One region of the Niveispirillum sp. FG156 genome, then DNA from elsewhere that is predicted to be linked to it. Evidence: predicted binding sites of a transcription regulator. Region 1 holds the regulator's gene; the other holds the start of a gene.
The links. Region 1 encodes LexA, which represses DNA repair genes until DNA is damaged. Its sites were predicted from a motif close to ATGTTCTANTTTGGTTC; they were not measured.
Positions count from the first base shown of each region.

Region 1 (4,420 bases):
CGATGGAGCCGACATAGTCATTCACCTGACCGATGGCACCCTGGATGCTGCCCAGGGTAGTGACGACCTCAGCGGCGGTATCGCGCAGGCCGGCAATATCATCGGCGATGCGATCGGCGGCGGCGCGGGCCTGGGTGGCCAGGCTTTTCACTTCCTGCGCCACTACAGCGAAGCCCTTGCCGGCATCCCCGGCGCGCGCCGCCTCGATGGAGGCGTTGAGCGCCAGCAGGTTGATCTGCCCTGTGATGCCGGTGATCAGGTTCACGATATCGACCATGCTGTCCGACAGGTTGGTCAGGCGCGCGGTCACCGTGCCGGCGGCATCAACGCGCCGATTGGCGGCTTCCGCCTCGTCGCGCGACTTGCGCATGCTGTCGGCAATCTCGCGGATGGAGGCGTTCATCTCCTCCGCCCCGGCGGCCACGCTTTCCATCATGCCGCACACATATTCGCTGCGCTGGCGGGCCAGCACCTGCCGCGTCACATCGGTGGCATATTTCACGACCTTGTAGGGCTTGCCATCCAGCCCCAGGATCGGGTTGTAAGAGGCCTGAATCCAGACATCCCGGCCATCCCTGGCACGGCGCCGGAATTCGCCCGCCTGATACTCGCCCGTCGCCAGCTTCTGCCAGAAGGCACGGTAATCGGCGCTGTCTCGCTCCCCCTCCGGCATGAACAGGGAATGGTGGCGGCCCTCAATCTCCCCGGCACGGTAACCCAGCGCCGACAGGAAATTCTCATTGGCGCTGACGATGGTGCCGTCCAGCGTGAATTCGATCACCGCCTGGCTCTTGGCGATGGCCTCCAACTGGCTGGCCCGGTCGCTGTTCAGGCGCTTTTGTTCGGTGATATCGGTCGCGAACTTAACCACCTTGGCAACATTTCCGTCGGTATCCAGAATGGGGGTGTAGGTGGCCTGAATCCAGATGTCGCTGCCATTGCGCCGGACGCGGCGGAACTCCCCACCGAAGAACTCACCGGCGGCAAGCTTTTCCCAGAAATGGCGATAGTCCGGCGTCTCCCGTTCCTCCGCCGACATGAACTGCCGATGATGCTTGCCCTTGATCTCCGACAGGGAATAGCCCAGCGCATTCAGGAAATTCTCGTTCGCGGTCAGGACCTCACCCTGCGGCGTGAATTCGATCACGGCCTGGGTGCGGTTGATGGCGGCAATCTGGCCGGCCATGTCGGCGTTGCGGTGAACGGCGTCAGTGATGTCACTGGCCAGCTTCACCACCCGGATCACCCGTCCGGCGCGGTCCAGAACAGGGTTGTAGGTCGCACGTATCCAGATATCCCGGCCGTGCCGGTCAATCCGGCGGAACACGCCCGATTGAAATTCCCCGCGCGCCAAGTGATCCCAAAAATCCCTGTAGCTCTGCTGTTGGTGATCGCTAACTTTCAAGAACATGCGATGGTGTTTGTTAACGATATCGGCCAGAGAGTATCCAAGCGCATCGAGAAAGTTTTGGTTGGAATCCAATATCACGCCGGTCGGATCAAATTCGATAATGCATTGAGAAATATCGATTGCTTTATGTAAAGCAGAGAATTTTGCAGTCTCATTGCGTCCAAATGAAAAAGACATTCTGATTTTTCCCGCTTCTGAGAATTCGAATTGACGGCGATAGCTGAAATTTGGCCCGAAACCGGCAATCCCAACGAGATTTATCTATAAAGGGCCCGAAGGATTAGACCTTTTCAAGGTCTCGCTTTCATTGGAATGGTTATTATCCCGAACTATCTGCGGTGTCTATATAACATTCGGAATAGTGTGATTATTAGCAAAGGATAATTATCCCGACAGGTTGTAGTCGGGTTGGCCGATCCACATCCTGCAACGTGCAGCCGATGCGAACCAAAATAGAACATTGCCTGGCGTTCCGTTATTGTTCTATAGTGATGTCGGTCACAATGACGGTGCCGGATGGGCGGTCATCGTCGCGGGTGAGGGGATGTCATGCTGACGCGCAAGCAACAGGAACTGCTGTTCTTCATCAATGAACGCCTGAACGAGGGCGGGGTTTCCCCCTCTTTTGACGAGATGAAAGACGCGTTGGGTCTGAAATCCAAATCCGGCATCCACCGCCTGATCACAGGTCTGGAGGAACGCGGGTTCATCCGCCGTCTGCCCCACCGCGCCCGCGCGCTGGAGGTGCTGCGCCTGCCGGAAAAGCCGATGCCCAAGGCCAAGGCAGCGCCCGCCGCCCCGGTATCCGCACCGACACCCGCCACGGCGGACGTGTCGCCACGTTTTAAGCCCAACGTCATCAAGGGCGATTTTCGCAACAGCCTGCCCGGTCGCCAGGCCAGCAACGATGCCGAAGCGGTGGCCCTACCGCTTTATGGCCGCATTGCCGCCGGCCTGCCGATCGAGGCGATGCGCGACAATTCGGTGACCATCGATATCCCAGCCTCCATGCTGGCGGCGGGTGACCATTACGCACTGGAAGTGGCCGGCGACAGCATGATCGAGGCTGGCATCCTGGATGGTGATACGGTCATCATCCAGCGCTGCGAAACGGCGGAGAATGGCACCATCGTGGTGGCCCTGGTCGATCAACAGGAAGTGACCTTGAAGCGCCTGCGCCGCAAGGGAAATTCCATCGCCCTGGAACCGGCCAACCCAAGTTACGAAACCCGCGTTTTCGGTTCCGACCGCGTGAATGTGCAAGGCCGTCTGGTCGGCCTGATCCGTCAGTATTGAGCGGGCGTTACGCGCCTTAATCCTGTCATGGGCCGGCCCCGGTTTCGCCGGGTGCCGCGTCCAGATTGGGGATTGTTGTCCCTGTCTGGAATGGTGCTGCCCCATGCATGTCCTGGCCCTGTCCCCTTGGCGGCTGCTGCCGCTTGCACCTTTGCTCGTGCTGCTTTCGGCCTGCGCCAGCCCGTGTCAGCGCATTGATAATGAGCTGCGGCAGCTGAATGCCGATACGATCCGCGATCCCGCAATGGCATCCGATGGCCGCTATCTGTCCCGGTTCCAGGAGCTGGCCGCGCAATCGGTGGAAAAAGGCTGTCTGGGTGGGCGGTAGGTCAGGTTGGAGGGCTCTGCACTCCGAGTGACCGGGCCAACAGGGCTGTCAGGTACAGATTGAATCCCCACCCTTCGTCATCCCGGCGAAAGCCGGGGCCCAGCGTCAAGGCGCGGTTAGCGCCGATATGAGTCATGTCGCAGCTCTCGCTGCTCTCGCTGGGTCCCGGCTTTCGCCGGGATGACGAAGAAAGCGAACCAATTCGATACATCAAACCCATAACTTAGCGCCTATGAGCGCAAGCCGGGATGACGAAGGGTAGGGCGTTTCCAGTCCGCGTAAAACTGTTCTAGGCGCCGCCTGGTGGCGGCGCGTCCCCTTCATTCCGTGGGGCGCTGATCAAAACCGGTTAGGCCGGGATCGGCGCTTTCCGCAACCTTCACATTGATGACGATGGCGTTGGGCGGACCTTTCCAGCAGGCGTCCAGCATGGCATCGACATCGGTGCTGTGGCCCGCGAACAGGGCCTCCACGCTGCCATCGGTGCGGTTGCGGACCCAGCCATCCAGTTGCCGGGCGCGGGCCTGTTCCACGGTCCAGCCGCGGTACCAGACACCCTGGACGCGGCCCGTCACGATGACGCTGACGGCGCGCCTGTCTTCCATGGGATTTGTCATGAATGTCTCGCTCTCTTTGGACCTATCCAGCCCAAGCGGGCGGCACTTGTCAATCACCCTCGCCAAGTCCACGTTTCTGGGGCAGCATGGAACGGCCCGGTTTTCCAGTGACTGCACACGGCGGCGACGCCTTGGGGGATTGTAAGACCTGCTCTCAGCCGACAGTCTGTGCGGCAGAGAGCATGATGACCTATCCGGAGGGGGCATGACCGCCAGCCTGATCCGTCCCGCGACTATATCCGATGCCCCGGGCATCGCGCATGTGCATGTCGAGAGCTGGCGATCCACCTATCCCGGCATGTTGCCCGAGCGTTATCTGGTGGGCCTTTCCACGGCGACCCATGAAAAGCGCTGGCGTGGGCTGCTGACCGGTGCGCCGCCACGGGGGCGGAGCACCTTTGTCGCGTCCAGCGCGGGTCGTATCGTCGGCTTTTCCTCCTGCGGGCCACAGCGCACGGGCCTGCCGGGCTTTGGCGGGGAGTTCTACGCGCTCTACCTGATCGATCAGGCCCAGGGCATGGGCATGGGCCGCCGCCTGCTGGCCGCCATGGCCCAGCATTTCCTGGCCGCCGGCACCCAGGCGGCCATGGTCTGGGTGCTGCGTGAGAATCCGTCCCGATATTTCTATGAACGGCTGGGCGGGCAAATGCTGGCCGAACAGACGATCAGTTTCGCGGGCGCCCATCTGATGGAAGTGGCCTATGGCTGGACTGATCTGGTTCCGCTGGCCCGTCTGGCCGCCGACCCGCCGGTGGAAGGGTAGGGTAC
Region 1 covers NZ_JBMDKE010000014.1:41,756-46,175, reverse strand. Annotated here, with positions in the region: gene ACODSP_RS10770 (methyl-accepting chemotaxis protein) at 1-1,588, opposite strand, end outside; gene lexA (transcriptional repressor LexA) at 1,961-2,707, shown strand; gene ACODSP_RS10760 (hypothetical protein) at 2,811-3,035, shown strand; gene ACODSP_RS10755 (acylphosphatase) at 3,356-3,640, opposite strand; gene ACODSP_RS10750 (GNAT family N-acetyltransferase) at 3,858-4,415, shown strand.

Region 2 (4,420 bases), on a different contig from region 1:
GCTGCGCGAGGCGGCGCTGCATGGCCAGGGGCTGGTGCTGCTGCCCACCTTCATCGTGGGCGATGCGCTGGCGGCGGGGCGGCTGCTCCCCCTGCTGGATGCCTGGCTGCCCGGCCCGCTGGCGGCCCACGCCGTCTATCCCGCCAACCGCCATCTCAGCCCCAAGGTCCGGGCCTTTGTGGATTTTCTGGCGGGCCGGTTCGGGCCTGTCCCCTACTGGGATGCTGCCCTGACGGTGATGAAGGGCGGTTGAGACTGGCGCGCCTGTCACGAATCCGTCATGGCTTTCTGGCATCAAACCCGAACTCGATCCCAGCAGCGGGGGAATGGTTGGACCGGGACAGGGACCACGCCCCAGGCAAGGGGATAGCGGATAAGGCCTGGACCGCCGCACGGCTGTGCCGCACCGTACCGTCGGTGCCGGAACAGACGCGCTGCGGCAGTGTAGCCGAACTGTTCCAGACCGACCCCACCCTGCCCGGCGTGATCGTGGCCGATGCGGGTGGGCGGCCCCTGGCGCTGGCCGACCGGGCGACCTTCCTTCTGCATTTCTCCCAACGTTATGGCCGCGATCTCTATGCCCGCCGCGCCGTCACCCATCTGGCGGACCGGGAACCGCTGCTGGTGCCGCTGGAGACCGGCCTTTCGGCGTTGAATACCCTGATCGCGGAACAGAAGCCCGACGCCCTGCATCGGGGTTTCGTCCTGGTGGATGGCGGTGGCAGGGCCATGGGGCTGGGCCAGGGCATCGACGTCATGCGCCTGACGGCGGAGGAGATGGCCCGCACCCTGGACCGGCTGCGCGCGACACAGCGCGACCTGATCCAGGCGGAAAAGATGGCGGCCCTGGGCGGGCTGGTGGCGGGTGTGGCGCATGAGATCAACACGCCGCTGGGGGTCGCGGTCACGGCAGCGACGGCCTTTGCCCAGGATACCGAACGGTTTGGCGCCGCCTATCGCGACGGGTCCCTGCGCCGCAGCCTGCTGGAGGATTACGTCGCCTCCGCGACGGAGGCGATGGGGTTCGTCCTGGGCAACATCACCCGCGCCGCCGATCTGGTGCAAAGCTTCAAGCAGGTGGCCGTGGACCAGACCACCGATCAGGTCCGCCGCTTCGATCTGGGCGATTATCTGGGGGAGGTGCTGCGCAGCTTGCAGCCGCAATTGCGCCGCGCTCCCCACCGGCTGCTGCCCGATCTGGCCGAAGGGCTGGAAGTGGACAGCACGCCCGGCGCCATCGCGCAGATCGTCACCAATCTGGTGATGAACGCCCTGACCCATGCCTTCACGGGCCGCGACGATGGTGGGACCATCCGGGTCCAGCTGCGCGCGGCTGAGGCACCGGCGGATTGGGTCGAACTGTCAGTAGCCGATAATGGCAGTGGTATCGACGCCACCACCCTGCCCCGCATCTTCGACCCGTTCTTTACAACCAACCGGGATGCAGGCGGCACCGGCCTGGGCCTGCATCTGGTCTATAATCTGGTCACGCAGCGTCTGGGCGGGCGCATCGATGTCGACAGCCGGGTGGGCGACGGCACCTGCTTCACAATCCTGTTCCCCCGGCGCGGATAGGGTTCCCTTGCCATCGCGGGCGGTGGGCATAGTTCAAGATTGTTGACGTGGGCGACCACGAACATATCATGAACAAAATCCCTTCCCCCGACCCGTCCGGACCATGGCCAAATCGCTGAAACAACGTCTCGCCGTCCTGTCCGATGCCGCGAAATATGATGCGTCCTGTGCGTCCAGCGGCACCCAGCGGCGCGATTCGTCGGCCAGCGGCGGGCTGGGATCGACGGAAGGCATGGGCATCTGCCACGCCTATGCACCCGACGGGCGCTGCATCTCGCTGCTGAAGATCCTGCTGACCAATTTCTGCATCTATGACTGCGTCTATTGCGTCAACCGGTCGTCCAGCAATGTGGAGCGGGCGCGGTTCACGGCGGACGAGGTGGTCTGGCTGACCCTGGAATTCTATCGCCGCAACTATATCGAGGGGCTGTTCCTGTCGTCGGGTATCATCCGCTCGTCCGATTACACGATGGAACAACTGGTCCGCGTGGCCAAGGACCTGCGCACGCTCCATAATTTCCGCGGCTATATCCATCTGAAGACCATCCCGGAGGCATCGCCGCAACTGATCGAGGAGGCGGGGCTATATGCCGACCGCCTGTCGATCAATATCGAGCTGCCGACCGATCAGGGCATCGAACAGTTCGCACCGCAGAAGCATCCGGCCCGCATCCGCCGTTCCATGTCCGACCTGTCCGCCAGGATCGAGGCGTCGAAGGAACAAACATTGCGGACCAAGCGGCGCATCCGCTTTGCGCCGGGCGGCCAAAGCACACAGATGATCGTAGGCGTGGATAACACGACCGACGCCACCATCCTGGGCTCGTCCGCCAATCTCTACAGCCGCTTCCGCCTGCGCCGGGTCTATTACTCGGCCTTCAGCCCCATTCCCGATGCGTCCAGCGTCCTGCCCCTGTCGCGCCCGCCGCTGATGCGCGAACACCGGCTGTATCAGGCGGATTGGCTCTACCGATTCTATGGGTTCGACGTGGCGGAGATCACGTCGGTCAGGGAAGATGGCAATCTGGAACTGGATATCGATCCGAAACTGGCCTGGGCGCTCGTCAACCGCGACCGGTTCCCCGTGGATGTCAACCGGGCGGAGAAGGAGATGCTGCTGCGCGTGCCGGGCCTGGGCACGACATCGGTGCCTTCCATCCTGTCGGCCCGGCGGCACAGAAACCTGCGGCTGGAGGATCTGGAACGGCTGGGCGTGGGCGTGCGCAAGGTGCGGCCCTTCATCATGGCGGAGGGCTGGTCCCCCCTGCGCCTGACCGACCGCACCGACCTGCGCGACCTGTTCGCGCCCAAGCCCAAGCAGTTGAGCCTGTTCGGATGATCCGCCTGTGTTTACGCGGGCGCGGTGATCTGGGGGAATGGCGGGATGCGGCCCGCGCTCTGCTACGGGCCGGCATGGGTCCGGGCGATGTGGAATGGCGGGTGCGGGATGCGGGGGCCGACCTGTTCGGCATGGCCGATGATCCCCTGCCCCCGCCCGACCCGTCGCTGCCCGCCCCCACGGTGCCCGCCGCCTTCCTGACCCTGGCCGATGCCGTCATCTGCCATATCGACCCGGCCCGCTTCGCCCTGCTGTACCGTCTGCTTTGGCGGGTGCAGCGGGAACGGGCGCTGCTGTCCAACCCGTCCGATGCGGATGTGGCGCGGGCAGAGACCCTGACCAAGGCCATCCGCCGCGACGCGCACAAGATGAAGGCCTTTGTCCGGTTCAAGGAAATGGGACCGCCGCAGGATGGCCGCCGCCGCTTCGCCGCCTGGTTTGAACCGGACAATTACATCGTGGCCCGCACAGCCGGCTTTTTCCAACGCCGCTTCACCGACATGGATTGGATCATCGCGAGCCCCAAGGGATCAGCCGCCTGGGACGGGCAGCACCTGACACTGTCCGACGAACCGTCGGAAAAGCCCGACCTGATCGATGATACGGACGATCTCTGGCGCACCTATTTCGCCCATATCTTCAACCCGGCCCGGTTGAAGGTGCGGGCCATGCAGTCGGAAATGCCCAAGAAATACTGGAAGAACCTGCCCGAAGCCGACCTGATCCCCGACCTGATCGCCGGGGCCGAGGACCGGATGCGGGAGATGATCGAGCGGGAGGCGACTGAGCCCAAGCCCTTCCATTACCGCCTGCGGGAACGGGATTGACCCTGCTGCCCATACTGGCCCGGCGTGGCGGCGACATGCGCCTTAAACACCCGCTGGAAATGGGCCTGATCGGCAAATCCGGCATCCAGCGCCACATCGACAATGGCTTCCCCCCGCCGCAGCCCCGCCTGCCCCACCCGGACCCGCTGGTTGGTCTGATAGGCGTGCGGGGTCAGGCCGTAACGCGCCTTGAACGCCCGGATCAGATAGGAGGGGGAGAGGCCCGACGCTGCCGCCACCTCCTCCACCCGTAAATCGCGGGTGCAGTGACGGGTGATGTAATCGGCGGCCCGCGCCAGGGCGTCATGGCTTTGCGCCATGGGCAGCCCAGTCCCATCCACACGTTCCGCCAGGAATGAGAAGAAACGGCAGGCCCCGGCTTCCTTGTCCGCGATCTCAACCCCGTCATCGAACAGCAGATCAAACAGGGCCATCAGGTCGGCATAAAGATCGCGATCGCGGCTGATCACGGCGCCAAAGGGCCGGAACGCCGGCAGCCCCTGCACACGCGCCAGCCAGCCGGTATCGGCATACAGCATGCGGTAGGACCAGGGCTGGTCATTGACCGGGTTGCAGGCGTGCACAATTTCCGGGTTCATCAGCACAACAGTGCCTTCGACCGCCTCAAACCGGTCGGTGCCGGTCAGATATTCGCTGTGTCCACCCGTGATGGCGCCGA
Region 2 covers NZ_JBMDKE010000049.1:13,950-18,369, reverse strand. Annotated here, with positions in the region: gene ACODSP_RS24465 (LysR family transcriptional regulator) at 1-253, shown strand, start outside; gene ACODSP_RS24460 (sensor histidine kinase) at 331-1,575, shown strand; gene ACODSP_RS24455 (putative DNA modification/repair radical SAM protein) at 1,679-2,914, shown strand; gene ACODSP_RS24450 (TIGR03915 family putative DNA repair protein) at 2,911-3,741, shown strand; gene ACODSP_RS24445 (AraC family ligand binding domain-containing protein) at 3,717-4,420, opposite strand, start outside.
Region 2: ACODSP_RS24455 (putative DNA modification/repair radical SAM protein) is a predicted target of LexA. The motif match lies at 1,635-1,651, and genes of this name have one in related genera.